Regions from separate parts of the Rahnella sp. EDr1-12 genome, predicted to be linked through region 4. Evidence: predicted binding sites of a transcription regulator. Region 4 holds the regulator's gene; each other region holds the start of a gene.
The links. Region 4 encodes CRP, which controls carbon source genes, mostly activating them, when cyclic AMP is high. Its sites were predicted from a motif close to ATGTGANNNNNNTCACAT; they were not measured.
Positions count from the first base shown of each region.

Region 1: a site for CRP is predicted at 2,406-2,423, ahead of ACO0U8_RS01705 (YchE family NAAT transporter). Genes of this name have one in related genera too.
Region 2: a site for CRP is predicted at 3,501-3,518, ahead of ACO0U8_RS07360 (iron-containing alcohol dehydrogenase). Genes of this name have one in related genera too.
Region 3: a site for CRP is predicted at 5,557-5,574, ahead of ACO0U8_RS00555 (arabinose ABC transporter substrate-binding protein). Genes of this name have one in related genera too.

Region 1 covers NZ_JBLZNY010000001.1:399,864-407,925, forward strand. The annotation lists gene oppA (oligopeptide ABC transporter substrate-binding protein OppA) at 1-346, opposite strand, end outside; gene ACO0U8_RS01705 (YchE family NAAT transporter) at 1,512-2,156, opposite strand; gene adhE (bifunctional acetaldehyde-CoA/alcohol dehydrogenase) at 2,697-5,372, shown strand; gene ACO0U8_RS01715 (thymidine kinase) at 5,509-6,117, opposite strand; gene hns (histone-like nucleoid-structuring protein H-NS) at 6,742-7,149, shown strand; gene ACO0U8_RS01725 (NAD-dependent epimerase) at 7,347-8,062, opposite strand, start outside.
Region 2 covers NZ_JBLZNY010000001.1:1,568,634-1,576,695, forward strand. The annotation lists gene speD (adenosylmethionine decarboxylase) at 1-242, shown strand, start outside; gene ACO0U8_RS07345 (DeoR/GlpR family DNA-binding transcription regulator) at 316-1,074, opposite strand; gene ACO0U8_RS07350 (D-threonate 4-phosphate dehydrogenase) at 1,111-2,091, opposite strand; gene dtnK (D-threonate kinase) at 2,084-3,430, opposite strand; gene ACO0U8_RS07360 (iron-containing alcohol dehydrogenase) at 3,626-4,762, shown strand; gene ACO0U8_RS07365 (dihydrodipicolinate synthase family protein) at 4,806-5,693, shown strand; gene ACO0U8_RS07370 (sodium:solute symporter family protein) at 5,776-7,191, shown strand; gene ACO0U8_RS07375 (sialidase family protein) at 7,194-8,062, shown strand, end outside.
Region 3 covers NZ_JBLZNY010000001.1:129,450-137,511, reverse strand. The annotation lists gene malX (maltose/glucose-specific PTS transporter subunit IIBC) at 1-813, opposite strand, end outside; gene malI (Mal regulon transcriptional regulator MalI) at 1,069-2,100, shown strand; gene araA (L-arabinose isomerase) at 2,201-3,706, opposite strand; gene ACO0U8_RS00560 (ribulokinase) at 3,743-5,422, opposite strand; gene ACO0U8_RS00555 (arabinose ABC transporter substrate-binding protein) at 5,839-6,825, shown strand; gene araG (L-arabinose ABC transporter ATP-binding protein AraG) at 6,974-8,062, shown strand, end outside.
Region 4 covers NZ_JBLZNY010000004.1:34,858-42,919, reverse strand. The annotation lists gene ACO0U8_RS16930 (aldose 1-epimerase family protein) at 1-867, shown strand, start outside; gene ACO0U8_RS16925 (YhfG family protein) at 964-1,134, shown strand; gene ACO0U8_RS16920 (putative adenosine monophosphate-protein transferase Fic) at 1,124-1,726, shown strand; gene ACO0U8_RS16915 (aminodeoxychorismate synthase component II) at 1,822-2,397, shown strand; gene argD (bifunctional acetylornithine/succinyldiaminopimelate transaminase) at 2,520-3,737, shown strand; gene ACO0U8_RS16905 (YccS/YhfK family putative transporter) at 3,899-5,974, opposite strand; gene crp (cAMP-activated global transcriptional regulator CRP) at 6,036-6,668, opposite strand; gene ACO0U8_RS16895 (OsmC family protein) at 7,031-7,438, shown strand; gene ACO0U8_RS16890 (hypothetical protein) at 7,792-8,062, opposite strand, start outside.

The DNA.
Region 1 (8,062 bases), on a different contig from region 4:
GATCGCCGTTAGACCATTTTGCTTCCGGACGCAGGTGGAAGGTCCAGACTTTGAAATCTTTATTATCCCAGCTGGTGGCAACACCAGGGATCACACTGCCGTCTTTGCTGTCGGTATTGACCAGCCCTTCCATCAGATCACGGATCACGTTGGATTCAGGTACGCCTTCCACTTTATGCGGATCAAGGGACTGTACTTCTGAACCGTTGTTACGCACCAGCTCTTGCTTGTCTGACAGGGTCACGCCAGCAGGCACGGTGGCTGCAAAGGCGGTATTAATGGAAATGGCGCCAACCGCAGCCATGATGCAGGCAGCCAGCAGATTTTTTTTTGTGATGTTGGTCATTGTCATTCAACTCCAATTTTTATTATGAACTTGCACACTCTGGCGCAAGATAAACCCTTACTGCGTCTACGGGTTTCACAAGCAGGAACGAATTGCTCAAGAAAGGCCCCCATTCAGTAACCATCCGCGGATGGCTTCCCCTATTACTGCGTGAAGCAAGTGAAACGTCAGGCTGTTAAGCGCCATGCGGTTTCAGAGATCGTTAAGGAAGATCTCCTCCATTTGACTTACCCCGTTTATCACCGGCATTCATTCCGGAGGTACACCAGGCAGTCGCATACTGATATTCCTAATGACTTTAAATAAAATTTTTTGGCTGTCACCGGTATAGGTGAAAGCATTTCCGCCGTCATCAAACGTCAGAAATCAATTAAGAAGAAGAACTGAAGATTTGTTTTGCTGAGCGGGAAGATTCAACTCAGAGCTGTGTAATGGCGGTAACGCAAAGATCGTGTTCCTGCGAAAAGAAAACGACTGAGGATAATTTTGCGGTACGTATTGCGACACTTTGCTCTCCAAAAACAAATGAAATTGCTTCAATCTTTCTGTGCCTTGCAAGATTCGTTCTCACTTAGAGCATGACTCTACACAATTTTCCATTTGTTAAGACGATTTGAAAATTATCAGAACCCCGATATCGGCGCCAATTAATTTTGCAAATTTGTTACGCAATTCTCTTTTATACGTTACTAAGCTTTTGAGCGCCCAAGATACCTACGCCGTGAAACAGCAGGTAACTTGCTGTTTAAACTCATCTTAAATGCAATTTACAGGTCCGAAATCTCCTGCGAGGTTGCTCAAGAACTCGACTGACACAATCAGTTAACATTCTGACGATTTCAAGGATAAAGCCCTGTTAACTGCTGTGTTAACACTAATAACATCTCGATACGGCCTGCACAAGCCTTACAGAATGATGTGGATAAATTAACGGCAATACGGGCAGTAAAGGAGGGGTTTTAGCAAAAAAATAGCTAAGTTTATTATAAGAAATGAAGGCTTGGATTCAAAAGAAGTCTGAGAAGGGAGTTTACGCCACATTAGGGTGCAAATGCTCTTATTTACACCATTAGCTGCACTATATTAATGCATTCGATTATAAGCAGACGTAATAATTATCACGAAATCACGTTTATGATCTCGTGATAATTTGGCTGCGTATTGATTAGAGAAGGCCGGGGAAAATAGCTTTAATTCCTGTCACAATAAATTCGATGCCCAAAGACATCAGTAACAACCCCATGATTCGGGTAATCACGTTGATGCCCGTCTGCCCCAGTAAACGAACCAACAGCGGTGCCGCACGGAACAGAAGCCAGCAACAAAAGGCAAAGAAGATGATCGCCAGCGTAAGACCCAGCAGATTCTGCCAGCCGTTATAGCGGGAACTCCAGACAATCGTAGAACTGATTGCCCCGGGCCCTGCCATCAAGGGTAATGCCAAAGGCACTACACCGACATTTTCACGGATCGCAGTTTCCGACTTCTCTTGTTTGTTCTGCTTATCTTCGCCAAGTTTGCCGCTGATCATCGACATCGCAATGGTCACAACCAGAATGCCGCCTGCGATGCGGAATGAATCAATGGAAATCCCAAACAGATGCAGAATGGCATCGCCGAGGAACAACGCTGTCGACAATATAATGGCAACGGATAAGTTAGCCGTCATGTTGGTCTTATTACGACCGGCGGCAGCCTGATAGCTGGTCATACTAATGAAGACAGGCAGGATCCCTACCGGGTTAACCAGCGCGAACAACCCGACGAAAAATTTGATATAGCCTGAAAAATCTAATAAAGATTGGCTCACGCAGAACTCCGCACAAATTGCCAGTAGATGAAGGTCTTGATGGGGCGCTAATGTACTGGAATTGCAAAGATGGCGCCACGTCGTTTCATGGTATTTATCACCAGAATTTCATTAAAAAGCAGTGAATGACACTTTTGTTAAAAAAGTGTAATATTACTGCCTCAAAAAGCCGTTAAGTTGTAGATAGTTTCCACTTTTTTGATAATCATTCTTATTAAACCCCAGCTGAAAGGAGTCAGCATTGGTGTTTAGTGATCCAGATCAAATTCCCTCTGCCTACAAATAGGTAAGCTTTGCGCATAGTCACTCACCGGTACTTGCGAACACTCTCTGAGATAAACGTTCACAAAATGGCGCGGAATGACAATTTATCTACTCTGGGTGCTACACGACTGAAAGCTCTTTGAGCAAATAAAGAGACAGAGATAACACATTGAGAACAGTAGTAATAATTACTTTCTCGCAGTGGAGGATAGCAAGGCTATACTCATCTCTGGCAGGTTATTTACTAAAAGAGTTTAACTTTATCAGGAGAGCATTATGGCTGTAACAAATGTCGCTGAACTGAACGCACTCGTTGCCCGAGTGAAAAAGGCACAACGTGAATACGCCAACTTCAGTCAAGAACAAGTAGATAAGATCTTCGCCGCCGCCGCCCTGGCTGCTGCTGATGCTCGAATTCTGCTGGCAAAACTTGCTGTTGAAGAATCCGGTATGGGTATCGTCGAAGACAAAGTGATCAAAAACCACTTCGCCTCTGAATATATCTACAACGCTTATAAAGATGAAAAAACCTGTGGCATCCTCGGTCAGGATGACACCTTCGGTACTATCACTATCGCTGAGCCAATCGGCCTCATCTGCGGTATCGTACCGACAACTAACCCAACTTCTACCGCGATTTTCAAAGCGCTGATCAGCCTGAAAACACGTAACGGTATCATCTTCTCTCCACACCCACGTGCTAAAAACGCAACCAACAAAGCCGCAGATATCGTTCTGCAAGCCGCTATCGCTGCGGGCGCGCCAAAAGACATCATTGGCTGGATTGATGAACCAAGCGTAGAGCTGTCCAATCAGTTAATGCATCACCCGGATCTGAACCTGATCCTGGCAACCGGTGGCCCGGGCATGGTGAAAGCCGCTTACAGCTCCGGTAAACCCGCGATTGGCGTTGGTGCAGGTAATACCCCGGTTGTCGTTGATGAAACCGCTGATATCAAACGTGTTGTCGCTTCCGTTCTGATGTCTAAAACCTTCGATAACGGTGTTATCTGTGCGTCTGAACAGTCCATCATCGTGGTTGATTCTGTTTATAACGCAGTGCGTGAACGTTTCTCTTCTCACGGCGGCTACCTGCTGCAGGGTAAAGAGCTGAAAGCCGTTTCCGACATCATTCTTAAAAACGGTGGCCTGAACGCGGCAATCGTAGGTCAGCCAGCCGCGAAAATCGCTGAAATGGCCGGCATCAAAGTGCCAGCTCATACTAAAGTGTTAATCGGTGAAGTCAGCGTTGTTGACGAATCAGAACCGTTTGCACACGAAAAACTGTCCCCTACCCTTGCGATGTACCGTGCGAAAGATTTCGAAGATGCGGTAGCAAAAGCAGAAAAACTGGTAGAAATGGGCGGTATCGGCCACACCTCTTGTCTGTATACAGACCAGGACAACCAACCAGAACGTGTTAATTATTTTGGCAACAAAATGAAAACCGCACGTATTCTGATCAACACCCCTGCTTCACAGGGTGGTATCGGTGACCTGTATAACTTCAAACTTGCCCCTTCTCTGACGCTGGGCTGCGGTTCATGGGGTGGTAACTCCATCTCTGAAAACGTCGGTCCAAAACACTTGATCAACAAGAAAACTGTAGCGAAGCGAGCAGAAAACATGTTGTGGCATAAACTTCCAAAATCTATTTACTTCCGTCGTGGCTCACTGCCAATCGCACTGGAAGAAGTGGCGACGGACGGAGCGAAACGCGCCTTCATCGTTACTGACCGCTACTTATTCAATAACGGCTATGCAGACCAAATCACCAGCGTTCTGAAAGGTCACGGTATTGAAACTGAAGTCTTCTTCGAAGTAGAAGCGGATCCAACGCTGAGTATCGTTCGTAAAGGTGCTGAGCAGATGAACTCCTTCAAACCAGACGTGATTATCGCGCTGGGTGGTGGTTCACCGATGGATGCCGCTAAAATCATGTGGGTACTGTACGAACATCCAGATACTCAGTTTGAAGATTTGGCGCTGCGCTTTATGGATATCCGTAAACGTATCTACAAATTCCCGAAAATGGGTGTGAAAGCGAAAATGATCGCCGTCACTACCACTTCCGGTACCGGTTCTGAAGTCACTCCGTTTGCAGTAGTGACAGATGACGCAACAGGTCAGAAATATCCTCTGGCTGACTACGCGCTCACCCCAGATATGGCTATCGTTGATGCCAACCTGGTGATGAACATGCCGAAATCACTCTGTGCGTTCGGTGGTCTGGATGCGGTGACTCACGCACTGGAAGCTTACGTTTCCGTACTGGCGAATGAATATTCTGATGGTCAGGCTCTGCAGGCGCTGAAATTACTGAAAGAAAACCTGCCAGCCAGCTATCACGAAGGTTCTAAAAACCCGGTTGCTCGTGAACGTGTGCACAATGCGGCCACTATCGCTGGTATCGCGTTTGCGAACGCCTTCCTGGGTGTGTGTCACTCAATGGCCCATAAACTGGGTTCAGAGTTCCACATTCCACACGGTCTGGCCAACGCCATGCTGATTTCAAACGTTATCCGTTACAACGCGAACGATAACCCAACTAAACAGACTGCTTTCAGTCAGTATGACCGCCCACAAGCGCGTCGTCGTTACGCAGAAATCGCTGACCATTTAGGTCTGGGCGCTCCTGGTGACCGTACTGCACAGAAAATCCAGAAACTGTTGAACTGGTTGGACGAAATCAAAGCGGATCTGGGTATTCCAACTTCAATCCGTGAAGCCGGTGTGCAGGAAGCTGACTTCCTGGCGAAAGTAGACAAACTGTCTGAAGATGCGTTTGATGACCAGTGTACCGGTGCTAACCCACGTTACCCGCTGATCGCCGAACTGAAACAGATTCTGATGGATACTTACTACGGTCGTGAGTACAACGAAGATGTTGCTGATGAAGTTGCCATTGCAGCTCCGGCACTGAAAGCTGAAAAGAAAACCAGCAAAAAATAATCTGCTGAGATTCCCGTAAGCAAAAAACCCGCCAAATGGCGGGTTTTTTTATTGTGCCATCAGGAGCGTCACTCGACGTTTTAATGGCACTCTTCAATCTGGTACAGGTTTGCTACCGCTCACAGGCCCGGCTGACTTAGCGTGTCTTTGTATCGTCAAGGGGAGCTATCGCGGCCATGGCTTCTTTGTAATGCTTGCGGCAAACGGACACATAGCTCTCATCCCCGCCAATGACCACCTGTGCACCATCGTGAAGCGCGTTACCCTTCTCATCCATGCGGAGGTTACGGTTGGCCTTACGGCCGCAGTGACAGATGGTTTTAAGCTCAACCAGCTTATCCGCCCATGCCAGCAGGTACTCGCTGCCTTCAAAAAGCTCGCCACGGAAATCTGTCCGCAATCCGTAACACAGAACCGGCACATCAAGGTCGTCCACGACGTCTGTAAGCTGCGACACCTGCGCCTTGGTAAGAAACTGGCACTCATCTATCAAAACGCAATTCAGGCGCTGTGAGCCGCTGTCCTGTGCGATCAAATTAAAGAGATCGGTTTCTTTATTGTAAAGTTCCGCAGGCGATGACAACCCGATACGAGAACTGACCATACCGACGCCAAACCGGTGATCTAACTCCGCCGTTAAGACCAGCGTACGCATGCCACGTTCTTGATAATTATATGAAGACTGCAACAAAGATGTCGATTTACCGGCGTTCATCGCCGAGTAATAAAAATAAAGTTGAGCCATTAAGCGGCGACCCCGTTAAGTATTGGATGGCGGAATTTTTCGGCAAGGATTGTACCATAGCCCCTGCCGGCTGATAACATCGCGTCACCGATCCCAATAAGATCCATGAATAACGCTTTATGACTTTTCAAAAAACACAGAAATTTACAAACAGAAATTATAAAACCCGCCAATCATAATGCGTTATCTGAACACCTTATTACCTTACCTGACCGGTATTTATATGTAATACCTTATGTGTACGCTGGTTTGTCTATACATAGCGGTTCCGATCAGCGGAGTCTTAAAAATTCGGTAAAAATCCTAAAGGCTGTAGCATTAATGCCCTGATTTGCCATATCCTTACAATAGATGCTGACGTAAATGTTTTATTTGTGCGAAGTCTCGCAAAGTTATACAACGCATCTTGCGGCACGCGAATACACCTGAAGAATGTATTGAAAATTAGCTTATATGCCCCAGATAAATAGTGTGTCCCGGCTCAACTATATTTTTACACTGTTATCAATATTTGCTTTAAATGCGTAAATTAGAGTCAGGTGTTCAAATTGGCTATTGCAGAATAGAGAAGAGCAATCTATTATTAACCAAACGCCCCCCACCATATAATTTGAGACTAGTATAATGAGCGAAGCATTAAAGATTCTGAACAACATCCGTACTCTGCGCGCACAAGCAAGAGAATGCACTCTCGAAACTCTGGAAGAGATGCTGGAGAAATTAGAAGTTGTTGTTAACGAACGTCGCGAAGAAGATTCTCAGGCAGCTGCTGAAATTGAAGAGCGTACACGTAAACTGCAACAATACCGTGAAATGCTGATTGCTGATGGCATTGATCCTAACGAATTGCTGCAAACAATGGCTGCTACCAAATCTGCTGGTAAAGCTAAGCGTGCTGCACGCCCTGCGAAATACAAATATATCGACGAGAACGGCGAAAACAAAACCTGGACTGGCCAGGGTCGTACTCCAGCTGTGATCAAGAAAGCAATCGAAGAGCAAGGCAAATCACTGGACGATTTCCTGCTGTAATTGCCCTTATTGACTTCAGTGTTATTAATGCTAAAACCCATCCTTGTGATGGGTTTTTTGTTATGTATTTAGGGTGATGCATTTCGGGTAGCAACAAAAATCAAAAACAAACCAGGTTAAACAACCATAAGATTTAACTGAATTATTTCTGATAAATGAAAAAGGCTGCCTGGGCAGCCTTTTGTTATTAGTTTATGTCAGACCTGGTAAAAATCGCGGTACCAGTCAACAAAGTTCTGCACGCCCTGCTCAACCGTCGTTTCCGGCTTAAAGTGGATAGCCTCATACAGCGGCTGTGTATCCGCACTGGTTTCATGCACGTCACCAGGCTGCATAGGCAGCATATTCTTTTCAGCCTCAATCCCAAGGGCCTTCTCAAGCGCGCTGATATAGGCCGTCAGCTTCACCGGATGGTTATTACCGATGTTATAGACACTATAAGGCGCTGAACTGCTGGCAGGAGAACCTTCTTCTACCGTCCAGTCCTGCTGCGCTTGTGGAATGACATCCTGCAGGCGAACAATGGATTCGGCAATATCATCGATATATGTGAAGTCCCGGCGCATTTCGCCGTGGTTATAAACATCAATACTCTGACCGGCGATCATTGCTTTGGTAAACTTAAACAGCGCCATATCAGGACGCCCCCACGGACCGTAAACAGTAAAGAAACGTAATCCGGTGGTTGGCAGGCGATAAAGATGCGAATAAGTATGAGCCATTAATTCATTGGCTTTTTTCGTCGCAGCATACAATGACACGGGATGATCAACCGAATCATCCGTTGAGAAGGGTTGCTTCTTGTTCAGACCATAAACTGAGCTGGAAGACGCATAAAGCAAATGACCGACTTTATTATGACGGCACCCTTCCAGCACATTAACAAATCCTATGAGGTTAGAATCTGCATAAG
Region 2 (8,062 bases), on a different contig from region 4:
TCAACTCGATTCAGAACTTTATGTCGCAGGATATGAAAGCGCTGTACGACATGATGGACGTCAACGTGTATCAGGAAAACATCTTCCATACCAAGATGTTGCTGAAGGAATTCGATCTCAAGCATTATCTGTTTAATGCCAAACCGGAAGAGCTGAGCGCGCAGGAGCGCAAAGAGATCACCGATTTGTTATACAAAGAGATGCAGGAAATCTATTACGGCCGTAACTTTTCGCCGGCGTAACAGCGCATAAATGAGAAAGGCCGGACATCTGCGGATGCCCGGCCTTTTTTATTTTTACTTAAGCCTGCCGGTTTCAGGCCAGCGTCAGGTGAAACGGCTGATCGCCTAATGACTGGCGGATCTCCGGGGGCAGTCCTTTATCGCTGATGATGTCGGTCATTTCCGCAAGCGGCGTGACGCAAAACAGCGAGTACGCGCCGTATTTGCTGCTGTCAGCCAGCAAGACCCGCCGCCGCGCATTCGCGGCCAGATCCTGTTTCAGCCCGGCCTTTTCTTCCGTCGGTGTGGTAATGCCTTTATCCAGACTCCACGAGTTGCAGCTGATAAACGCAATGTCCGGATAGACGCTGCGCAGCAAACGACGGCCATGTTCGCCAACGCAAGACTGACTGCTGTCGTCGATACGCCCGCCAATAATGGTCACTTCTATTTGCTTAAACTCGGATAAAAACAGCGCGATACGCAGATCGGCGGTGATCACCCTCAGCGGCAGATGCGTCAGGTTACGCGCCAGTTCGAGCATGGTGGTGCCGGCGTCCAGCACCACCGCGTCACCCGGTTTCACCATCGCGGCGGCCATTTCTGCAATCGCCTGCTTTTCTTGCAAACTGCGCTGAAGCTTTTCATTGGTGGTCGGCTGGCTGGGGATAAACCGGTTGAGCGTCACCCCGCCATGACTGCGGCTGATCACGCCCTGCTCATCGAGTTTTATCAGGTCGCGGCGAATGGTCGCCGGGGAAGCCGCAATGGCGGCGACCAGTTGTTCTACGGTGACCAGATTATGGCTTTTCAGATAATCCATAATCTGATCGAGGCGGCTTTGTCCGGTCAACGTGATTCCTTTTTATCCTGCGCCGCTGACGTAGTATTACGCCAGTTGTACGGCCAGCTGAATAGAGATCGCCATGCTCTCAGACTTGGCTTTTCCTGTCCACGCAATATCAAACGCGGTGCCGTGGTCAGCCGACGTGCGGATGAACGGCAGACCGGCGGTGATGTTAACGCCGTCATAGAATCCCATCAGTTTCAGCGGAATATGGCCCTGATCGTGATACATCGCCACCACCATATCGTACATCCCTTCGTAGGTTTGCAGGAACACGGTGTCCGGCGGGCACGGGCCGGTGACGTTAATCCCTTTGGCTTTCATCTTCTCAACCGACGGCCCGACAATCTTAATTTCTTCATCGCCAAACAGCCCGTTTTCACCGGCATGCGGATTCACCCCGGCGACGGCGATACGCGGATTGTCATATCCGACGCGGCGCAGGAAAGTGTCTGCCATCTGGATCACCGTTTCGACCCGCTCGTGACTGAGCGTGTCGAGGAATTTGCGCAGCGCAATGTGTGTGCTGACGTGGATCACCTTGAGTTTATCGGTGTAAAGCACCATCGCGTAGTCGCGGCTGTGAGTGAGTTTTGCCAGCAGTTCGGTGTGCCCCGGATAAATATGCCCGGCAGAATGCAGCGCTTCTTTATTCAGCGGCGCGGTGGCGATGGCGTGAACCTCTCCGGCCATCGCCAGTTCGGTCGCGCGTTTTACGCAGCGATAGGCCAGATCGCCCGCCTCTTTCTGCACTTTTCCGGGGATCAGCGCATCAGGATTGGCCAGGGGTTCATCAAGCACGTTGATCACGCCCGGCGCGAAATGCGCCTGTGAGACGTTATCAATAATGCGCAGCTCCGCCGCTGGCGTGACACCCAGCGCAAGGATCCGCCGCAGTGTTGCCGCACAGCCGACCACCACCGCCTGGGTGCCGGAAAGCTCACCTTCCGCCAACGCTTTAATGATAATTTCAGGGCCGATACCGGCAGGGTCACCCATGGTTACTGCGATAATTTTAGTCACTCACCTTCTCCTCAATAAAGCGTAAAACGTCAAGTAGCGTATTTTCAGTGCCGAATCCGCCCGCTTTGGTCATCACCGGCAGCCGCTGGAACTGGCTTTCGAGCAGATATCCCCAGGGAACGCAGCCTGCAATCTGTCCTTTAATCTCAAACCCTGTTGCACCGAGCGCGCGGGCGACGGCCAGCGCAATATCCCCGCCGGACAAATACAGCCCGCCCGGCAGTTTTCCCGGTTGTCGTAAAACCTCATCAATCAGTTGCCCGAGGAAAGCGGCGATGCGCTCGCCCATCTGCGCACGGCTGATGTGCTGAAGCTTGCAAAACTGCGCAATCTGATGCCGCTGCGCCGCGCCCTGCGACGTGCGGATCACGCAGTGTTTGCCCTGCCCGAGCGCCCCGCTGATCTGCGCGGCGAGCGTCAGCTGCCGTGCCGGTGAGCCGGGCGAAAACAGATCCAACACATCGATATCCACCAGCGTCACCGCCCGGTGCTGCCTCAGATAAGCGATCTGCTGTGCGGCGATATCACTCATTGAACCGACCACCGCCAGCAGCGGCAATTTTTCAACGGCGGGGCTGAGCGGCGCATCGCCGCTCCCGCGCTGGCTGGCGTCTGTCAGCGCATGAATAAGACCCGACGCGCCGACCATCAGCGGGCGGAACGGCAGGCGTTGCGCGGCCTGCACGATACGCGCCAGATCCTCAGATGTTTCGCTGTCGGCCACCAGAATGCGTACGCCCGATGCCACCAGTGCAAAAATCTCTGTCTGCACATCGCCGCCTCTGAGCGCGTCAAGCCCGACTTGGTGAACATGCAGCGAGGTTTGTTCTGCCAGCCGTTCCGCCACGCTGGCAGTATTGAGCGGCGTTTTCGGGTCGGTGGCGAATTCGGTTTCGGTCAGCAGATGGCCGTTGACGTAGCACTGCCCGCCGGCGACCACCCGCCCGAGTTCAGGCACCGCCGGCGCGACAATCGCCAGCGGGCAATTCAGTGCGATCAGCGCCGCTTCTGTTTCAGCACCGATGTTGCCGCGCAGCGTGGAATCAATTTTCTTAAACACCTGATACTCACCGGCGAAAGCGGCGGCCCCGGCCCGGAGGGCACGGGAGACTTTGCCTGCCGCTTCTGCCGCGCTCAGCGCACGGCTGTCGGTGCTGTAAATCACCGCATGCCCTTCGCGGCTGCCCTGCACGCCGCGGTGTTCGTCAAACTGCACGCTGGCCGCCAGCCCCTGCCGGATTAACGCCACGCCGGTGTCATTCGCGCCGGTAAAGTCATCGGCGATCACCAGAAGTTGTGGCGGCGTCGGCCGGTCTGCGGTTGTTGCTGTTTCAGCCATCGTGGCTCCGTGAAGAAGAGGGTCGGATTAATCTTGCTGGTTATGATTATATTCAATCATGATTGATTATATGTGAGCAACTTCAAATTATTCAACTTCAATTTCGCCTATAAATTCTCCTGACGATGTGAGGAGTATCGACCTTTGATGATTGAACTCACTCTTTATTGAAGACTCAGACGGCAGGGATCAGACATGAATATCAACAGTACAGTCATTAGCGGTTATCAGTCATTGCAGAACATCGGCTACCTGCTGGCCGGAAAGCATCAGGTTTTACTGGTCAGCGACAACAACATTATTGGCCTGCCGCCGGTGCAATCCCTGATAACCCAGCTGGATAAGGCGGGCTGTCAGGTGAGCGTGATTGATAACGTGCCGCCGGAGCCGAGCCAGCATGATGTCTCTGCCATTCTGAATGCGTTGAATCAGCCTTCGGCAGATCTGGTGATTGGCGTGGGCGGCGGCAGCGTGCTGGATGTCGCCAAACTGCTGTCGCTGCTGTGTGCGGGCGATGAAAACGTCACGCTGGAAAGCCTGCTGGCAGGTGAGAAACCGCAGCGTCGCACCACGTCTTTGCTGATCCCAACCACCGCAGGCACCGGGTCAGAAGCCACACCCAATGCGATTCTCGCCATCCCGGAAAAAGAAACCAAAGTCGGCATTATTACGCCAGTGATGCTGCCCGATTACGTGGCACTGGTGCCGGAACTGACCACCAGCATGCCCGCACGCATTGCGGCTTCCACCGGTATTGACGCGCTGTGCCACCTGTTCGAATGCTTCACGTCAGTGATCGCCAACCCGGTCAGTGACAACTTTGCGCTGGTCGGCATGAAGAAGCTGTTCGCCAACATTGAAACCGCCGTCGCTGAGCCGGGCAATCTGGAAGCGCGGCTGAACATGCTGTGGGCGTCTTATTACGGCGGTGCGTCCATTGCCCATGCCGGTACGCATCTGGTGCATGCCATGTCCTATCCGCTCGGCGGGAAATATCACATTCCTCACGGCGTGGCGAATGCCATTCTGCTCGCGCCGTGCATGGCGTTTGTCCGGCCTTCAGCGGTCAGTAAATTCGCGCGGACTTACGACTTAATTCCGGAGGCTGACCTGACATTAAGTGAAGAAGAAAAATCCTATGCGCTGGTGGAATATTTTGACGCGCTGGTGCATCGCCTGGATTTACCGGTCACATTAAGTCAGCTGAATATCACACCTGATGACATTCCTTATTTGTCGCAGGGGGCAACAGAGGTACAACGTTTAATTAAAAATGTACCCATGCCGGTAGAGAAAAATCAAATAGAAGAAATTTACCGCAGTATCAGGTAAGCCCTTATTTCGTATCCGATGACAACGACGTGAAGAGAATAAGATGAATAACATTACCGGAGTGTATACCGCGATTGTGACGCCTTTTTCCGCAGACGGAAAACTCGATAGCGACGCATTGCGCCAGCAGGTAAAACGCCAGAAACAGGCGGGGAATAATATTTTCTGCAACGGCACCAACGGCGAATTTTTTATGCTCAGTGAGCAGGAAAAAATTCAGGTGACCGAGGTCTGTCTTGAGGCCGCAGGGGATGACACAGGCGTGATGTCGCATATCGGCGAGATCTCGACCCGCGACACCATCCTGCTTGGCAAACAGATTGAAAAACTCGGCGTGCGCGCCGTCTCGGTGATTACGCCGTGGTTTGCAGCGTTGCGCCCGCAGGAACTGATTACGCATTTTCGCGCGGTGGCCGATGCGCTGACCGTACCGGTCTATCTCTACAACATTCCCGCCCGTACCGGAAATACCCTGACGCCGGACGTGGTGCGCGTGCTGGCCGATCATCCCAACATCAAAGGCATTAAGGACAGCGCCGGTTCGTGGGAAAGCCTGCATGGCTTCCATGAAGTCAGCCGTCAGTTTACGGATTTCGATGTCCTGACCGGGCCGGATTCGCTGATTTATAAAGGTTTCACCGAAGGCAGCGCCGGGTGTATCTCCGGTATCGCCAATATTATCCCCGCACAGGTGAATGCCGTTTACCGCCACCTCCGGGAGAATAATGCCGCCGCCGCCGAGGCTGTGCAGGCGGAGATCAATCAGATCCGAACCGATCTTTACAGCATCGCTTTTTCACCGGCTGTGGTTAAAAAAGCCGTGAATCTGCTCGGTTTTAACGTGGGTGAAAGCCGGTATCCGGTCGAATTCACGCAGGACGATACACAAAAGATCCTGACCGTTATCAAGACCTTTACTTTGCGCGATTAAACGCGCCTTACCTTCTGAAACCACCGACACCTGCACATGAAAGTGCGCAGGCAGGGTCCCCTACGCGCTGTGTGAGGAAAAAATGAAAGAATTTAGCTCATCAGATACGTTAATAATTATCAGCATTGTTCTGGTCTACATCCTGTTTACCACCTGGCTGACCTACCGGTTACGCAGTAAAAACAGCGGCGACTTTATGGAAGGCTCGCGTGCGATGCCCGCCTTCATCGTCGGCGTGCTGCTGATGTCAGAATACATCGGTGCAAAATCCACTATCGGTACCGCTCAGGCGGCGTTCGAAGGCGGTTTTGCCGCCTCATGGTCAATTCTGGGCGCGGCCATCGGCTTCCCGATCTTCGGCTTACTGCTGGTAAAACGCATTTATAACACCGGAAAAATCACCATTTCCGGGGCGATTGCCGAGAAGTACGGCAACACCACCAAGAACATTATTTCGATCATCATGATTTACGCCCTGCTGCTGGTGAACGTCGGAAACTACGTCAGCGGCGCGGCGGCCATTTCCACCGTGCTGAAAGTCAATCTGCCGGTCGCGGCGTTTATCACCGCCGTCGTCAGTACCTTCTACTTTGCGTTCGGCGGCCTGAAAGGTATGGCGTGGGTCACGATGCTGCACAGCGCCATCAAGTACATCGGCGTGCTGGTGATTTTAGGCATCGCCCTGCACATGACCGGCGGCGTGATGCCCATGGTAAAAGAGATGCCTGATTTCTACTGGACCTGGGACGGCAACATCGGCGCCAGCACCATCTTCGCGTGGCTGATCGGCACCATCGGTTCTATCTTCTGTACGCAGTTCGTGATCCAGGCAATTTCCTCCACCAAAAGCGCGGAATCCGCCAAACGCGCCACCTGGGTTGCCTTCTTCTTCTGTGTGCCGATTGCGCTGGCCATTGGCATGATCGGCGTGGCCGCGAAATTCCTGCATCCTGATATCGACAGCCTGTACGCCCTGCCGATCTTCATTCAGGACATGAATCCGTGGATCGCCGGTCTGGTGACCACCTCGCTGGTGGCGTCGATTTTCGTCAGCGTCAGTACCGTTGCGCTGGCGATTGCCTCGCTGATTGTGAAAGATTTCTATGTGCCGTACCGCAACCCGACGCCTGAACGCGAGTTCAAAATGACCCGCTGGCTGTCGCTGCTGATTGGTTTCCTGCCGCTGATTTTCGTGCTGCTGGTGCCGGAAGTGCTGAAGCTGTCGTTCTTCACCCGCGCCATCCGCCTGTCGATTTCCGTGGTGGCGGTGATGGCGTTCTACCTGCCGTTCTTTAAAAGTGCGCGCGGTGCCAACGCTGGCCTGATCGGTGCCTGCGTGGTGACTTCCGTCTGGTATCTGCTCGGCGATCCGTTTGGTATCAACAATATGTATATTGCGCTGGTGACACCGGCCATCATTATGGTGATTGACCGACTGATCCCGCAGCGCGCAGTAAAGAGTAAAAATGCACACCTTATTCAAAAGTCTGGAGCTTAAAGATGACCACTGAAACGCTAACCGTCGAACGCAGCGGTAAAGTGCACACCGCTGAACATGACGCCGCGCGCCGTGACGCCATGCTGCCGTCGGATTGCCCGCAAAATCACGCCGCCAATCTGCTGCCTTTGCCCGACGGCAGCCTGCTGTGCACGTGGTTTGCCGGCACCCAGGAAGGCATTGCCGATATTTCCATTTACCTGTCGCGTCTGGAAAAAGGCGCGCAGGTCTGGAGCCAGCCGGTGAAACTTTCAGAAGATGCCAGCCGTTCGGAGCAAAATCCGGTGCTGTTCCTCGACCCGGATAATGTGCTGTGGCTGATGTACACCGCGCAGAAATCCGGCAATCAGGACACCGCGATTGTGCGTTTTCGCCAGTCTCAGGATCTGGGCAAAAGCTGGGGAGACATCGGCACACTGCTCGGGGAACCCGGCACCTTTATCCGCCAGCCGGTGACGGTGCTGGCCAATGGCGACTGGTTGCTGCCGGTGTTTTACTGCCGCACACAGCCGGGTGAAAAATGGGTCGGCAACAATGACGACAGCGCCGTTAAAATTTCCAGCGATAAGGGGAAAACCTGGCGTGACGTGGCGGTACCGGAAAGCACCGGCTGCGTGCACATGAATATCACGCCGCTGCACGACGGCAGCCTGCTGGCGTTGTACCGCAGCCGCTGGGCGGATTTCATCTACCAGAGCCGTTCCGTGGATGGCGGTAACAGCTGGAGCGCGCCGCAGCCGACCGCGTTGCCTAACAACAACTCGTCAATTCAGGTGACAACGCTCGCCAACGGGCATCTGGCGCTGGTGTTCAATCATCTGAGTGCCGCCGATGCCAGCGAACGCCGGGCCTCGCTGTATGACGAAATTGA
Region 3 (8,062 bases), on a different contig from region 4:
CTGGAAGATGGTCAGCGCGCCGCTCACTTCACGGCCACAGACATCCAGCGTACCGCCGGCTTCGGTGAAGCGGATCAGTGCCACCAGAATATGATGCAGACCGAACGGCAGCAGCAGACGTTCGCCGGAACCAAAAATCATCGGCCCGAACACGCCCGCGCCCTGAATCAGACGGCCAAGGCCATTGATGCCAGCGGCGAAGAACGGCCAGATAAGCGGGATCAGCAGACCGACTAAACCGAGCACCACGGTGGTGACGATAGGCACGAAACGGGTGCCGCCGAAGAAGGCCAGTGCATCCGGCAGGCGGATGGTGTTGTAGCGTTCATGCAGCATGTACACGATGATACCGACGATCACCGCGCCCAGAATACCGGTGTCGATAGACTGAATCCCGAGGATCATCTGGATGTTGTTGGCCTTCAGTACCGCAGGATCCACGGTCGGCAGCGTGCCGTTGGCGGTCAGGTAGAAGTTAATCGCCAGATTCAGCACCGCGAAGCCGACGAAGCCGGAAAACGCCGCGACGCCTTTGTTCTCACGCGCCATGCCCAGCGGGATAGCGATAGCGAACATCACCGGCAGGAAGCTGAACGCGAAGGAACCGACTTTGCTCATCCAGACGAAAATCAGCTGGAGGATCGGATTGCCCAGTGCGGGGAGCAGGGTCACCACATCGTGGCTGCTTAACGAGCTGCCGATGCCCAGCATGATGCCGCAAAACGACAGCAGAGCCACCGGCAGCATGAAGGTTTTACCCAGACTCTGGAAGAATTCCCAAAGCGTAATTTTTTGTTTTTTACTGGCAGGCATAGCTGCTCCCTGTAAGTGTTGGTGTTAGCTGTGTGTTGACGGCGCTAAAGATAAAACGTTTTACCTAAATAATACGTGGCGTGAATCACAATATTCGATCATTCCCTCTGTGCGGGGTCTGGTGGCAGGTTTAACGTTTTACTCAATCCGGTGAATTAGGTATAACTGTCTGACACGCTTATTTTTTAATGTTGTAAATAATGCGGGCGGGAAAGGATCCCGTTTTATGGAGTTTGAAATGAACGATGACGTCCAATGAATCATAAAAAAATCACGATTATTGACGTCGCGCAGCACGCGGGAGTTTCCGTTACCACGGTGTCACTGGTGCTGAGCGGCAAAGGACGAATTTCACAGACCACCTCCGAGCGCGTAAACCGTGCGGTCGATGAACTGGGGTTTGTGCGCAACCGTCAGGCCAGTACGCTGCGCGGCGGCGAATCCGGCGTGGTCGGGCTGATTGTTCGCGATATCTGCGAGCCTTTTTATGCCGAAATGACCGCCGGGCTGAGCGAGATGTTTGAGGCGCAGGGCAAAGTGCTGTTTCTGCTGCAAAGCGGCTCAACCGGCAAGGGCCTTGAGCGCTGTTTTGATACCTTACTGACGCACGGCGTTGACGGCATCGTTATCGCAGGTGGAGTGAATTCGATTGCCGGGCTGAAAGAAAAAGCGGAAGAACATGGGGTACCGCTGATCTGCGCGGCGCGCTCCGGGGGTATCGAAGGGGTGGATGTGGTGCGCCCGGACAACATGCTGGCCGCGAAAATGGCCACCGAATATCTGATCAAGCGCGGGCATAAACAGATCGCCTATCTTGGCGGCCTGAGCAATTCGCTCACCCGCGCCGAGCGGCTGGGCGGCTTCTGCGCCACGCTGTTGCAATACGGCCTGCCGTTTCGCAGTGAGTGGATCATCGAATGTGATTATCAGCAGAAATGCGCCGCCGATGCAGCAGAAGCCTTGTTATCCCGTTACCCGAAAATCAGCGCCATCGTCTGCCATAAAGCCTCCGTTGCGCTCGGTGCCTATTTTGGCGTGATGCGCACCGGCACCCAGGTCGGCGGCGGCGCAGTTGATAACTTCTTCCAGCAAAAAGTCGCGCTGATCGGCATGGAGGATGCGCCGGAATCCGCGCTGACCGAGCCTCCGCTGACGTCAATCGTCAACTCGGCCAGGGAAATTGGTTATTCGGCGGCACGCCGGTTAATGCTGAGGATTGGGGGGCAAAATCTGGAAGCGCAAAATATTATCGTCGCACCGGGGCTGGTGGAGAGGGAATCGGCGTAAGGCGGATTTCACAGCGGCACAACAGACTCTGCGCGCCGCTGCGAAATCTCATGATGACTCAGCGTGATTCACATGGCCGCCGTGGCGACGGCCTGCGTGATTAACGGCTGCACAGCTTGTAATACACCTCATTCCAGCGGATCTGGTTTTTGAAGTCTGCCAGCGTCGTGTCGTTATCTATCACCAGCAACTCAATTCCGGAAAGCTCGGCATAAAGACGCAGCGCGTCGATATCCAGTGCCTGCGAGAATACCGTGTGGTGCGCGCCGCCGCCGAGGATCCAGGCTTCTGCTGCGGTAGCCAGTGATGGCTGTGCTTTCCAGATAGCGCGGGCGACCGGCAGTTTTGGCAGAGGATGAGGCTGTTCGACGGTATCCACCAGATTGACCAGCAGACGGAAGCGGTCGCCCATGTCGATGACGCTGGCATTCACCGCCGGACCTGCCGGGGTGGAGAAGATCAGACGCGCCGGATCCGCTTTGCCGCCTATGCCGAGAAATTGCGCATCCAGCAACGGTTTTTCTTCTTTGGCAATCGACGGGCACACTTCCAGCATGTGCGAGCCCACCACCAGATCGTTCCCTGGTTTGAAGTGGTAGGTGTAATCTTCCATAAACGACGTGCCGCCTTTCAGGCCGCTGGCCATCACTTTCATGATGCGCAGCAGGGCAGACGTTTTCCAGTCGCCTTCGCCGCCAAAGCCGTAGCCTTTTTGCATCAGACGCTGTACCGCCAGCCCCGGCAGTTGTTTCATGCCGTGCAGATCTTCGAAGTTAGTGGTGAAGGCACCAAATTTGCCTTGCTCGAGGAAACGGGTCATGCCCAGTTCGATCTTCGCGGCGTCCAGCAGGTTTTCACGGCGTTCGCCGTTGATTTTAACCGTATCGGTGAGACGGTACGTGGCTTCGTACTCTTCCACCAGCGTATCCACGTCACCTTTGCTGACTTCGTTGATCACACTCACCAGATCGCCGATACCGTACGCGCTGACGGTGTAGCCAAACTGGATTTGCGCGGCGACTTTATCGCCTTCGGTCACTGCCACTTCACGCATGTTGTCGCCAAAACGCGCCACTTTCAGGTGCTGACTTTCATTTTTCGCCGCCGATACGCGCATCCACTGAGCGATGCGGCGATGAGATTCACCGTCCTGCCAGTGCCCGGCCACCACGGAATGTTGCTGACGCATACGGGCACCGATGAAGCCAAATTCACGGCCACCGTGCGCAGTCTGGTTCAGGTTCATGAAGTCCATGTCCATGGTGTCCCACGGCACTTCGGCGTTGAACTGCGTATGGAACTGTAACAGCGGCTTGTGCAGGATGCTCAGGCCGGCAATCCACATTTTGGCCGGCGAGAAGGTGTGCAGCCAGGTGATGATCCCCACGCACGGGTTGTGGTAGTTGGCTTCGCGGCACAGGGCGGTGATTTCGTCCGGCGTGGTCACCAGGGGTTTGAGCACCAGCTTAATCGGCAAACCGGCTTCCGTGTTCAGGCCGTTCACCACTTTTTCGGCATTCTCTTTGACCTGACGTAACGTTTCCGGCCCGTACAGATGCTGACTGCCGATAGCGAACCACACTTCGAGATGTTTAAACGCGTCCATTTGTTACTCCTGAATATCGGATATGAGAAAGAGGAATTAATGCGTCGTCTTCGCTGCGAACAGCGGTTCAGTCGTGACACACCATTGCTGATAACGTTCGTACAGGCGCTGATATTGCTCGACGCGCTGCGGATCCGGCAGCAGCGTGCGTTCGATGCTGCAGGCCATTTTTTCCTGCGCGGCAGGCACGTCGCTGAATTCACCGGCGGCGACGGCGGCAAAGATCGCCGCACCCAGCGCACAGCACTGATCAGACGCAACAATTTGCAGCGGCCGGTTCATGGCGTCGGCGCACACCTGCATGATGACCGGCGATTTACGCGCAATGCCACCGAGGGTCAGGACGTTTTCCACCGGAATATCCTGCTGTTCGAAACACTCCATGATGGCGCGTGCGCCAAAGGCGGTGGCGGCGATAAAGCCCCCGAACAGTTCCGGCGCTTCGGTACCTAAATTGATATCGGTAATCACGCCTTTCAGGCGCTGGTTGGCAAACGGCGTACGGCGGCCGTTGAACCAGTCGAGCACCAGCGGCAGGTGATCCAGTTTCGGATTGGCGGCCCAGGCGGCGGTGAGATCCGACAGGAGGTTTTTTTGTAATGCGGTTAACTGTGTTTGCAGTTCAGGATGGGTTTTTGCCGCCTGAATCAGCGGCCAGCTCAGCAGACGGCTGAACCAGGCGTACATGTCGCCAAAGGCTGACTGCCCGGCTTCCATCCCGATCATGTCCGGCACCACGCTGCCTTCGACCTGACCACAAATCCCGGCAATGGCACGATCGTTAACGCGGGCTTTATCGGCAATCAGAATGTCGCAGGTGGACGTGCCGATGACTTTCACCAGCGTATACGGCTGTGCGCCCGCACCGACGGCGCCCATATGGCAGTCGAATGCGCCGCCGGAAAGCACCACGCTTGCCGGTAAACCGAGACGTGCTGCCCATTCAGGGGTGAGTGTACCGACGGCCTGTTCGGCGGTGACGGTATCGGTAAACAGCGGATACGGCAGGTTTTCGACCAGCAACGGATCAAGGGCGGCGAAGAAATCTTTCGGTGGCAGGCCGCCCCACGACGGATGCCAGAGCATTTTGTGCCCGGCGCTGCAACGTCCGCGCACCACTTTGTCCGGCGCGGTGGTGCCGGAAAGCAGGGCGGGCACCCAGTCGCACAGTTCGACCCACGACGCGGCGGCTTCTTTCACCGCGGCGTCAGCGCGGGAAACGTGCAGGATTTTCGCCCAGAACCATTCGGAGGAGTAGACGCCGCCGATGTAGCGGGAGTAATCAGGGAAATCGCCGCTGCGGCACAGACGGTTGATCTCTTCGGCTTCTTCTATTGCCGTGTGATCTTTCCACAGCACGAACATGGCGTTCGGGTTTTCGGCAAATTCCGGGTTCAGCGCCAGAATGTTGCCCTGATGATCGACAGGCGCGGGGGTTGAGCCGGTGGAATCGACCCCGATACCGACCACGCGGGCGGCGCGCTCATGGCCCAGGCGGGTCACCACGTTTTTTATCGCCTGTTCCATCGCTTCTATATAGTCGAGCGGGTGATGGCGGAACTGATTTTTAGCCGCATCACAGTAACGGCCTTCATTCCAGCGCGGGTAATACACGACATCCGTTTCTATCTCAGCACCCGTCTGACAATCTACGGCCAGTGCACGGACAGAATCGCTGCCAAAATCCAGACCAAGAGCAATCGCACCTTGCGTCATTCTTTCTCACTCCTTCAGGTTTGCCGTAGTCATTACGGCGGCGAATCGAATTGCTCTAACAGTAGGAGGATGTCAAAAAGGCTGTGAGGAGGCGTTAGCTGGAAGTATGCACAAATCTGCTCCCAATGATGTTTCTGTGAGGTTGGTCAAATGTTAGCGTTTGGCTAAAATCGCTATATCTATGCACATTCCTGCTGTTTTCCCGGCGTGTGATAGCGCTCTACATTCCGCTGCAAAATTACCGCTAAAACTTAACCCGTCTTACAAGAGAGTGTGACGTAAATCCGCTATACACAGGACTTCGGCGCATCCTCACTTTGTTTCCTTACGCTACTGATAACGTTTTCACGATGGCGGCAAACCACCAGGTTTCAGAGCGCAATTGTGAAAAACAACAATAAAAGTCGGAGAACATCATGCATAAATTCACTAAGGCATTAGCGGCGGTAGGGTTAGCAGCCGTTATGTCACATTCAGCTATGGCAGCAGAAAATCCGAAGCTGGGTTTCCTGGTTAAACAGCCTGAAGAACCCTGGTTCCAGACTGAATGGCGCTTCGCCGATAAAGCCGGTAAAGACCTGAACTTCGAGGTCATTAAAATCGCCGTGCCGGATGGTGAAAAAACGTTGAATGCGATTGACAGTCTGGCGGCGAACGGCGCGAAAGGTTTTGTTATCTGTACGCCGGATCCCCGTCTCGGGCCTGCCATCATGGCGAAAGCGCGCAGCTATGACATGAAAGTGATCCAGGTGGATGACCAGTTCGTGAATGCCAAAGGCAAGCCAATGGAAGAAGTGCCGTTAGTGATGATGGCCGCGACCAAAATCGGCGAGCGTCAGGGGCAGGAACTGTATAAAGAGATGCAAAAACGTGGCTGGAAACCGGCTGAGACAGGCGTCATGGCCATCACCGCCGATGAGCTGGACACCGCACGTCGTCGTACTTCCGGTTCAATGGACGCGCTGAAAGCGGCCGGTTTCCCGGAAAAACAAATCTACAAAGTGCCAACCAAATCTAACGATATCCCTGGCGCACTGGATGCCGGTAACTCACTGCTGGTGCAGCATCCTGAAGTGAAAAACTGGCTGATCATCGGCATGAACGACAACACCGTGCTCGGTGGCGTGCGTGCAACGGAAGGTCAGGGCTTTAAAGCGGCTAACGTGATCGGCATCGGTATCAACGGTGTGGATGCGGTGAATGAGCTGTCGAAAAGCGCGCAAACCGGCTTCTACGGTTCCCTGTTACCCAGCCCGGATATCCACGGTTACAAAAGTATCCAGATGCTGAACGAATGGGTGACCAAAGGCGTTGAACCACCGAAATTCACCGAAGTGACTGACGTTGTGTTAATCACCCGCGACAACTTCAAAGAAGAATTGAAGAAAAAAGGGCTCATGTAATTTCCGGGATCATTTGAAAAAAGCATCAGATAACGCTGCTGCATAACGGACGACAGTTTTTTTTATAAGTTATTTATAAAAGGTTACGTACTGTTTTCTGCTGTGCAGTGGCGTGCATTCAACTTCACTTAATTTCCAGGTAGCCACTATGACTCAGCAATCTTCAACCAAGACGCCTTTGCTGAAACCGTCGCTGACGGAGTTTGATGCGGCCAAGCCGTATCTGGAATTCCATGACATTGGCAAAACTTTTCCGGGCGTGAAAGCGCTGGACGGAATTTCTTTCAATTGTTATGCCGGGCAAATTCACGCACTGATGGGCGAAAATGGCGCAGGTAAATCGACGCTGTTAAAAATCCTCAGCGGTAATTATCAGCCGTCGCAAGGCGTTATTCACATTAAAGGCCAGCCGGTCAGTTTTAATAAAACCACTGACGCACTTGATGCGGGCGTGGCGATTATTTATCAGGAATTACATCTGGTGCCGGAAATGACGGTGGCAGAAAACATTTACCTCGGACAATTGCCGAGCAAACACGGTTTTGTGAACCGTAAACTGCTGCGCTATGAAGCCAAAATTCAGCTCGAACACCTCGGGCTGGACATCAACCCGGATACGCCGCTCAAGTATCTCTCCATCGGTCAGTGGCAGATGGTGGAGATCGCCAAAGCCCTGGCGCGTAACGCCAAAATCATTGCCTTTGACGAGCCAACCAGTTCGCTCTCTGCCCGTGAAATCGAACAATTGTTCAGGGTTATCCGTGAGTTGCGTGCCGAAGGGCGCGTGATTTTGTATGTTTCCCACCGTATGGAAGAAATCTTCGCGTTAAGTGACGCTGTCACGGTATTCAAGGATGGCCGCTATGTGCGTACCTTCGACGACATGACGCAGGTCGATAACAGCAAACTGGTGCAGGCGATGGTGGGCCGTAATCTGGATGATATATACGGTTATGCACCGCGTCCGCATGGCGAAATCCGCCTCGAACTGGATGAAGTCAAAGCGCCGGGCGTGAGAACGCCGGTCAGCCTGACGGTGCGTCAGGGGGAAATTGTCGGTCTGTTCGGGCTGGTTGGTGCAGGGCGCAGCGAGCTGATGAAAGGATTATTCGGCGGCACGCGCATAACCGGCGGCACACTGAGGCTGGACGGTGCGGTGATGAACATCCGTAAACCGGCGGATGCCATTCGTCAGGGCATCATGCTTTGCCCGGAAGACCGCAAGGCTGACGGCATC
Region 4 (8,062 bases):
AATCTGGAAAGCCGTAACGGTGTGGGCTGGCTGGAAGGTTTCAACGAAATGATGGTGCGCTGCGGCTTTGAATGGACCGGCCATCCGGTGACTGCCGACGGTATGATTTACACCTTGCATGGCCGCGCAGGCAATACGCCCGCGTCGAAGGTAGAAATTGAGATTGCCGACAAAGCGCCGTTTGAAATCACCGTACGCGGCCTGCTGAAAGAGAACACCTTTAAGAAAGCCAGGCTCGAAACCTGGACAGAGTTGCGTTACGTGCCGGGCAGTCAGTCCTGGACTATCCATGACACGCTGACCAACGCCTCTGACTATCCGCACGATTATCAGATCATCTATCACAGCAACTTTGGTCAGCCGATCCTTGAACAGGGTGCCCGCTTTATCGCGCCGCTGAAGTCCATTTCACCGTTCAATGACTACGCCAAAAAAGGGCTGACCGACTGGCAAACCTACGCCGGGCCGACCAAAGGCTTCGACGAAATGGTGTTTAACATGGTGCCGCTGGCGGATGCACAGGGCAAAACCGTGGCCGGGGTGGTCAACAAAGCGGGTGATAAAGGCGCATCGATTGAGTTCGACACCCATCAGTTGCCACTGCTGACGCTGTGGAAAAACACCGACACGCTGAAACAAGGTTACGTCACCGGCATCGAACCGGGCACCAATTACGCCTATCCGGTGACCATCGAACGTAAGCAAGGCCGCGTTAAACAGTTGCAGCCGGGCCAGAGCACGGTGTTTGAGCTGAAATACTCACTGCTGCCGGATGCCAAAGCCGTTCAGCAGCTTGAGCAACGGGTGAAAACGTTGCAGGGCGAACAGAAAACGGAGGTCAGCGATCAACCGATCGCCGTTGAATAATCTGAGTTTAGGGCGCCGCACGTGGCGCCCTTTTTTCTCTGTCTATACTTAACTCCACAAGGTATGCGCCCTAATGGCTGTGCCAGGGAGGAAACGATGGCGAAGAAAACCACGCTCAGACAGCAGGAAAAACTCTTTCGGGAACGGCAGCGGCAAAACTTTCAGGCCAGCAGCGCGCTGGATGGCCTGCAGGTTGAGGTCGTCACGTTAGATAACGACCAGATTGCACAGCGTCTGGCCGAGCTGAGGGGGCACTATGAACGATAAACTGGTGGCCGGTGCCGACCCTTACTACTATCGCGGCATTAACGTATTGAAAAACAGGCTGGAAATCCGCGAGGCGCACCGCCTGCGGGAAGCTGAGCTGGCCTTCACGGCGTTGCGGGCGGCAGTGATGCCCCTCGGCCCCTCGGTAATGGGGCTGCCGCACCTGTGCGCCATCCATCTGTCCCTGTTTCAGGATATCTATCCGTGGGCGGGCGAGTTCCGCGAAATCGATATCTATAAAGACGACACCCAGTTTTGCCATTTTGGCTACATCGAAAAGGAAGGCAATGCCCTGATGCAGGAACTGGAAGACGAAGAGTTTCTCGTCGGCCTGCCGCTTGATCAGTTTGCCGAACGGCTGGCGCATTACTACACCGGACTGAACTTGCTGCATCCTTTCCGCGACGGCAACGGGCGCGCACTGAGGATTTTCACCGAGCAGCTGGTTATCCATGCCGGTTATGACATTCAGTGGGCGAATGTTGGAAGGGAGCGGTGGATAGAGGCCAACAAAACTGCCGTGTTTGGCGATGAATCTGATCTGGTGGCGATTTTCAGCACCGTGATCAGCGAAATTGCCGATGACCACTGACTTTCTGCCGGTAAAACATTCCCAGAAAGTGCTGAAGCCTGTACGGAAAAATGCGTAGAATTGCCCGGTAAATTTTCGACTTTACCGGGAACACTATGCTGCTGCTGATCGACAACTACGACTCCTTTACTTACAACCTCTATCAGTATTTTTGCGAGCTGGGCGCAGAGGTGAAAGTGATGCGTAACGATCAGCTGACCCTCGCCGATATTGAGCAGCTCTCGCCGTCGCATCTGGTGATTTCCCCCGGCCCCTGCACGCCCGATCAGGCCGGGATTTCCCTGAAAGCCATTACGCATTTCTCGACGCGCTTGCCGGTGCTGGGCGTATGCCTTGGGCATCAGGCGATGGCACAGGCATTCGGTGCGAACATCGTGCGCGCCCGTCAGGCGATTCACGGCAAAACGTCACCCATCCGCCACACCGGCAACAGCGTGTTTAGCGGGCTGAATAACCCGCTGACCGTCACGCGTTATCACTCTCTGGTGATTGCCCCCGACACGCTGCCAGACTGTTTTGATGTCACCGCGTGGACAGAACGTGAAGGCGCCCGCGACGAAATCATGGGCATCATGCACAAAACCCTTCCGCTGCATGGCGTTCAGTTCCATCCGGAAAGCATTCTGAGCGAACAGGGGCACCAGCTTCTGAATAATTTCCTTAAAATCTAATCAGTTAATTCTGCCGAAAAAATTACTTACCCATCAGGTGCGATTACCGTTTGCCTGTTTGTGATTTTTTATGCATATTTTGTGATTATATTTTCATGTTAACGGCAGTGAGGGAAAGGGTTATGGCAGAAAAATCAGCGGTAGACCGGAGCACGTTCGACAAAGTGATTTTGCCGATTTATTCACCTGCTAAATTTATTCCGGTGAAAGGTAAAGGCAGCCGCGTGTGGGATCAGCAGGGCAAAGAGTATGTTGATTTCGCCGGGGGGATTGCCGTGACGGCGCTCGGGCATTGCCATCCTGCACTGGTGAAAGCATTACACGAGCAGGGCGAAACGCTGTGGCACGTGAGCAATGTGTTCACCAACGAACCCGCGTTGCGACTGGCTCAGAAGCTGATCGACGCCACCTTTGCTGACCGCGTATTTTTCGCCAACTCAGGCGCGGAAGCCAACGAAGCGGCCTTTAAACTGGCGCGCTACTACGCCTCGCACCGTCACAGCCCGTACAAAAGTAAGATCATCGCTTTCCATAACGCCTTCCATGGCCGCACGCTGTTCACCGTGTCTGTGGGCGGTCAGCCAAAATACTCCGACGGCTTTGGCCCGAAACCGGCTGATATCGTCCACGTGCCGTTTAACGATCTGGACGCCGTCAAAGCGGTCATCGACGATCACACCTGCGCCATTGTGGTTGAGCCGGTACAAGGCGAGGGCGGAGTGACGCCTGCCACCCAGGAATTCCTGCAAGGTCTGCGCGAGTTGTGCGACAAACATCAGGCGCTGCTGGTGCTGGACGAAGTACAAAGCGGCATGGGCCGCAGCGGCAAACTCTTCAGCTACATGCATTACGGTGTGACGCCGGACATTCTGACCACCGCCAAAGCGCTGGGCGGCGGCTTCCCGGTTTCAGCGATGCTGGCAACCGAAGACGTGGCCTCCGTGATGGAACCGGGCAAACACGGCACCACTTACGGCGGTAACCCGCTGGCCTGCGCCGTGGCTGAAGCGGCACTGGATATCATCAACACCCCGGAAGTGCTGGCGGGTATCGACGAGCGTCGCGAGAAATTCATCATCGCGCTGGAGGCCATCAACCAGAAATATCACATCTTCAAAGAATTCCGCGGTCAGGGATTACTGATTGGAGCCGAGTTGTCGGATGCCTTCAAAAACCGCGCGGGCGAGTTCCACGCCGCCGCCGCTGAATTCGGCCTGATGATGCTGGTCGCGGGACCGAATGTAATGCGGTTTGCACCATCGCTGGTTATCGACTTCGCGGATATTGAAGAAGGGATGCAGCGGTTTGAGAAAGCGGTGGGGAAAGTTTGCGGGGGGTGAGCCCTGCTAAATCGCTGGTTAACACCGAAATGTACTCAGTCGGTTTTAACCAGCGGCGAGTGCGCGCCTCCACACCGAGAAACCGAAATAGCGCCAGTCTGTTTTAAAAGACAGGCAGGCTGCAAGCCAGTAAAAACGGGAGTTTGAAAGGGCATTCCCCTTCACGCCTTGCGCGTCAGCCAGATCCCATGATGCGGCCTCTGCTTCCACGCCAGTGACGAAATCGTATGCATCACGCTGAGATGGGAAATTACGCGTCGCAGGTGGCGTTCCATCTCGGTCAGCGGCATATCCGGGTGCAGTTCAGGCGCATTGAACAGATTGTTCTCGCTGCCCGGCCCGTCGTAGAGCAAGCGTTGCTGACAGCTTTGCAGCGCGATTTCGCAGGTCTGTAAATACTCCGTCGCCAGTTTCTCCGGCAGCATGTAATGCTCGCGGGCGAGAATGGTCATCGCGTTAATATGCTCGACCACAAATTGGCTGTGCGTTACCCACAAACGCATATCCGTCAGATAATGCGAGTTAAACCCCGGTTCCTGCATCGCCTGATTCAGCGAGGTAAACAGCTTGTTGTGGGCCTGATTGACCTGCATTCGGGCGTAAGCCAGTTTGGCGGTATCCGGATTATCCTGCAGTAACAACCGGATCGCCTCCTGATCGGCTTCCAGCGCCTGATGGGCATTTTGTCGCAGCAATCCGCTTTGCCACTGAGGCCACAGCCAGATCGTACCGCCGAAGGCGAGGGCGCAGCCGATCAGGGTATCGATAAGCCGGGGCACCAGAAAATGCACGCCATTCATCGCCAGAAGCTGGAGCGTATACACCGCCGTCACCGTCATACCGACCATCGCCAGCCCGTAGTTTTTCCGCAACACCGTGTACGATATCAGCGTAATCACCAGCATACACAGCAGCGTGACGCCCTCGGGCAGCTCCAGTTTCAGCAGGGCAGCGGCGATCAGCAATCCCGCCAGCGTGCCGAGCGCACGGTGCTGAATGCGCACGCGTGTGGCGTTATAACCGTTCTGACTGACCAGCATGATGGTCAGCAAAATCCAGTAAGGTTTCGGCAGATTGAAGAACAACCCTAGGCTGCTGCCTAACGCCAGAATAATGCCGAGACGTGCGGCATTGCGCAGGGCAATGGATTTAAAGGACAAATAACTTTTCAGTGCGGGCCAGAAAGGCAGGCGCGGCTGAGTATTCATCAGATCGCGCCGGTACAGTGGCCTCTGTGTACGCAGCAGGCGTGCGATGCGGCTGAAATGGTAATAACAGAACTGGCCGACCGGATTATCCGGATTGCGTGCGGCAATTTTCTCCAGCGCCGCCAGTTCGTTCGCCATGGTAAAACGCCCGGAAAGACGGTGGTAAAGAATGTCGTCAGCAATCACCCGCAGACGGGCTGAAATCACCTGAGCATTACGGCGGATCACCGCTTCCGCATGGCTCTCTTCCACCAACTTTTGCACTTCTTCCGGCTGATGCAGGCTGACGGTAATGTGCTCCTGCAAATCCAGCGCCACCTGAAAACGCTGAAACAGCCGCTTGTAGTGATGATGATGTCCGTGCTGCGGCAGCATGTGCAGCTGCTGATAAAGCAGGGCGATAAGATCGATGACCTGTTGCTGGCGCTTGAGCAGCGGCGGCAACGCGGTTTCAGGGTCGGTATGCTGCGTCAGCAGGCTGTATTTAGCTTCGAAATAATCCGCCAGTTGCAAATACAGCTGACTGAGGGTTTCGCGCATCGGTTGTTCTTTTGATATGCGAAACCACGCCCAGTTAAACAGGCCGTACCAGGCGGTGCCTGCGGCAAACAGCGCGGGTGCCTGCCACATCGGCCTGACGCCCACCATGCTCAGGGTAAAGATGGTCGCCACTAAAGCACCGGGCAACAGACGCGCATGGAGCGGGCTGATTTCGCCGGTGACGCCAAGTAATAATGCCAGCGACAGCATGATCAGCGGCAGCGGGAGGTGCCACCCGGTCAGCATCACTTGCAGCAGAATGCTGCCCAGCGCAAACAGAGCGCCACCAATAATGAGACGTTTGAAAAAGCGTTTGTGGGGAGTATCAAGACCGGCGACGTTACAGCAGGCAGGGCAGAGGGAAAACAACAGGCCCATTTGCAGATTCCCAAACAGCCAGCAGAGGCCGACCGGCAGACATAACACCAGCGTCTGACGCAGTGCATAGTTCACTTCGGGATGATAAAACAGCCTTCGCCATAGCGTCATGGATGAAGCTTAGCCCATAAAAAAGGCGCGACAGTAAGCTGTCGCGCCTTTTTTTGAGGGATTAACGTGTGCCGTAAACGACAATCGTTTTACCGTGTGCGGAGATCAGGCTCTGATCTTCCAGCATCTTGAGAATGCGGCCGACGGTTTCACGGGAGCAACCGACGATCTGACCGATTTCCTGGCGGGTAATTTTAATCTGCATCCCGTCCGGGTGGGTCATGGCATCTGGCTGTTTGGCCAGATTCAATAAGGTCTGAGCGATACGGCCCGTTACGTCGAGGAAAGCAAGGTTACCGACTTTCTCTGACGTCATTTGCAGACGGTTTGCCATCTGCGCGGAGAGGCGCATCAAAATGTCCGGGTTAACCTGAATCAGCTGGCGGAATTTTTTATAAGAAATTTCAGCCACTTCGCAGGCAGTTTTAGCACGTACCCAGGCACTGCGTTCCTGACCTTCTTCGAAGAGTCCCAGCTCGCCGATGAAGTCACCTTGGTTAAGGTAGGAAAGTATCATCTCTTTGCCTTCTTCATCTTTAATCAGGACGGCAACCGACCCTTTCACGATGTAGTACAGCGTTTCGGCTTTTTCACCCTGGTGAATCAGCGTACTTTTAGAAGGATACTTATGTATATGACAGTGAGACAGGAACCATTCAAGTGTCGGGTCTGTTTGTGGCTTGCCGAGAACCATTTGCTATTATCCTCTGTTATTATCGCTGCCCAAAATCACAGGGCTCAGAGTTCCCTGTACGGCGTCTGAATATTAATGCGCCCTATCAGCATGTAACTCACCAGAAATGCTGCAAGCGGATGTCGGAGTGAAACAGCCTGTTAATTGCTGTTATCACCTTGGGTTCTGTTCTTAAACCGCGAAAACCGTCACCGCAATTTACTGGAAAGTATGTTTCGGCTTTGTTTGTAACACAGGTTTGCAATGCTGTCTTGTGTTGTCTCGCTTCAGCATGATGGCGATCGGGTTACGTTGCCAGTTTTTAGGTGAAAGGGTACTCTGGGGTGAAAATTTGATGAATAAGAACGCCAGGAGATAAGCAAATGCACGCACGCGTAAAATGGGTGGAAGGTCTGACGTTTTTAGGTGAATCCGCGTCGGGTCATCAGGTTTTAATGGACGGGAATGCCGGTGATAAAGCACCGAGCCCGATGGAAATGTTGCTGATGTCCGCGGGTGGCTGTAGCGCGATCGACGTGGTGTCGATTTTGCAAAAAGGCCGCAGCGATGTCCGTGACTGTGAAGTGAAACTGACGTCAGAACGTCGCGAAGAAGTACCGCGTTTGTTCACACACATCAATCTGCACTTCATCGTCACCGGTAAAGACCTGACTGACAAGGTTGTGGAGCGCGCCGTCAGCCTGTCAGCTGAGAAATATTGTTCCGTTTCTCTGATGCTGGGCAAAGCCGCCTCGATCACCCACAGTTTCGAAGTGGTTAACGTCGAATAAGTCACGACCAGTCATACGTCTGGCAATGATGACGAAGTAAATCTAAAAATCGCCGCGCGGCAAAAATCCAGCCTGCCTTCGCGCTGTAGCGCGGCGAAATCCTCTGGACTGGCCAGAATTGAGGGTAGCGCCATTAAAACCCCGCCACTGATAAACGACTTAAAAACCATCGTTCGGCCTTGTCGGGTGGCGAAAGCCACGTTAACAAGTAGGGGTGTTGTGCGAGCTGAAGACGTGCGAAAGCGGCTGAGGGGGGGCAGCGACTAAGGATAATTAACACGGGAAATCAATGGGGGGTAGAACGTGAGGAAAGCCCGTACAGCCGACCGGGCTTTGTACTTCAGGAAGTAATATTACTTAACCTTGCGGGCGTTATCTGCTTTCCATTCTTCGTATGTCGCTTCAAGGATCCACAGACAGGTTGCTCCTTTGTCTGTTTCCAGCAGGGCCAGCCGGGTTCGTTGATAAAAGGTCTCTATCTCAGCCGATTGTTTGTTAATGGGTCCCATGCAAACAAGGTCTGTTCCAACGAGATGAGGCCAGTCCTGAGAATCCAGCACGACCAGAGCCTTCAGCGCGCCTTCAGTGTTACTCGATAGTGCAGACGATAACGCGTCTTCGAGC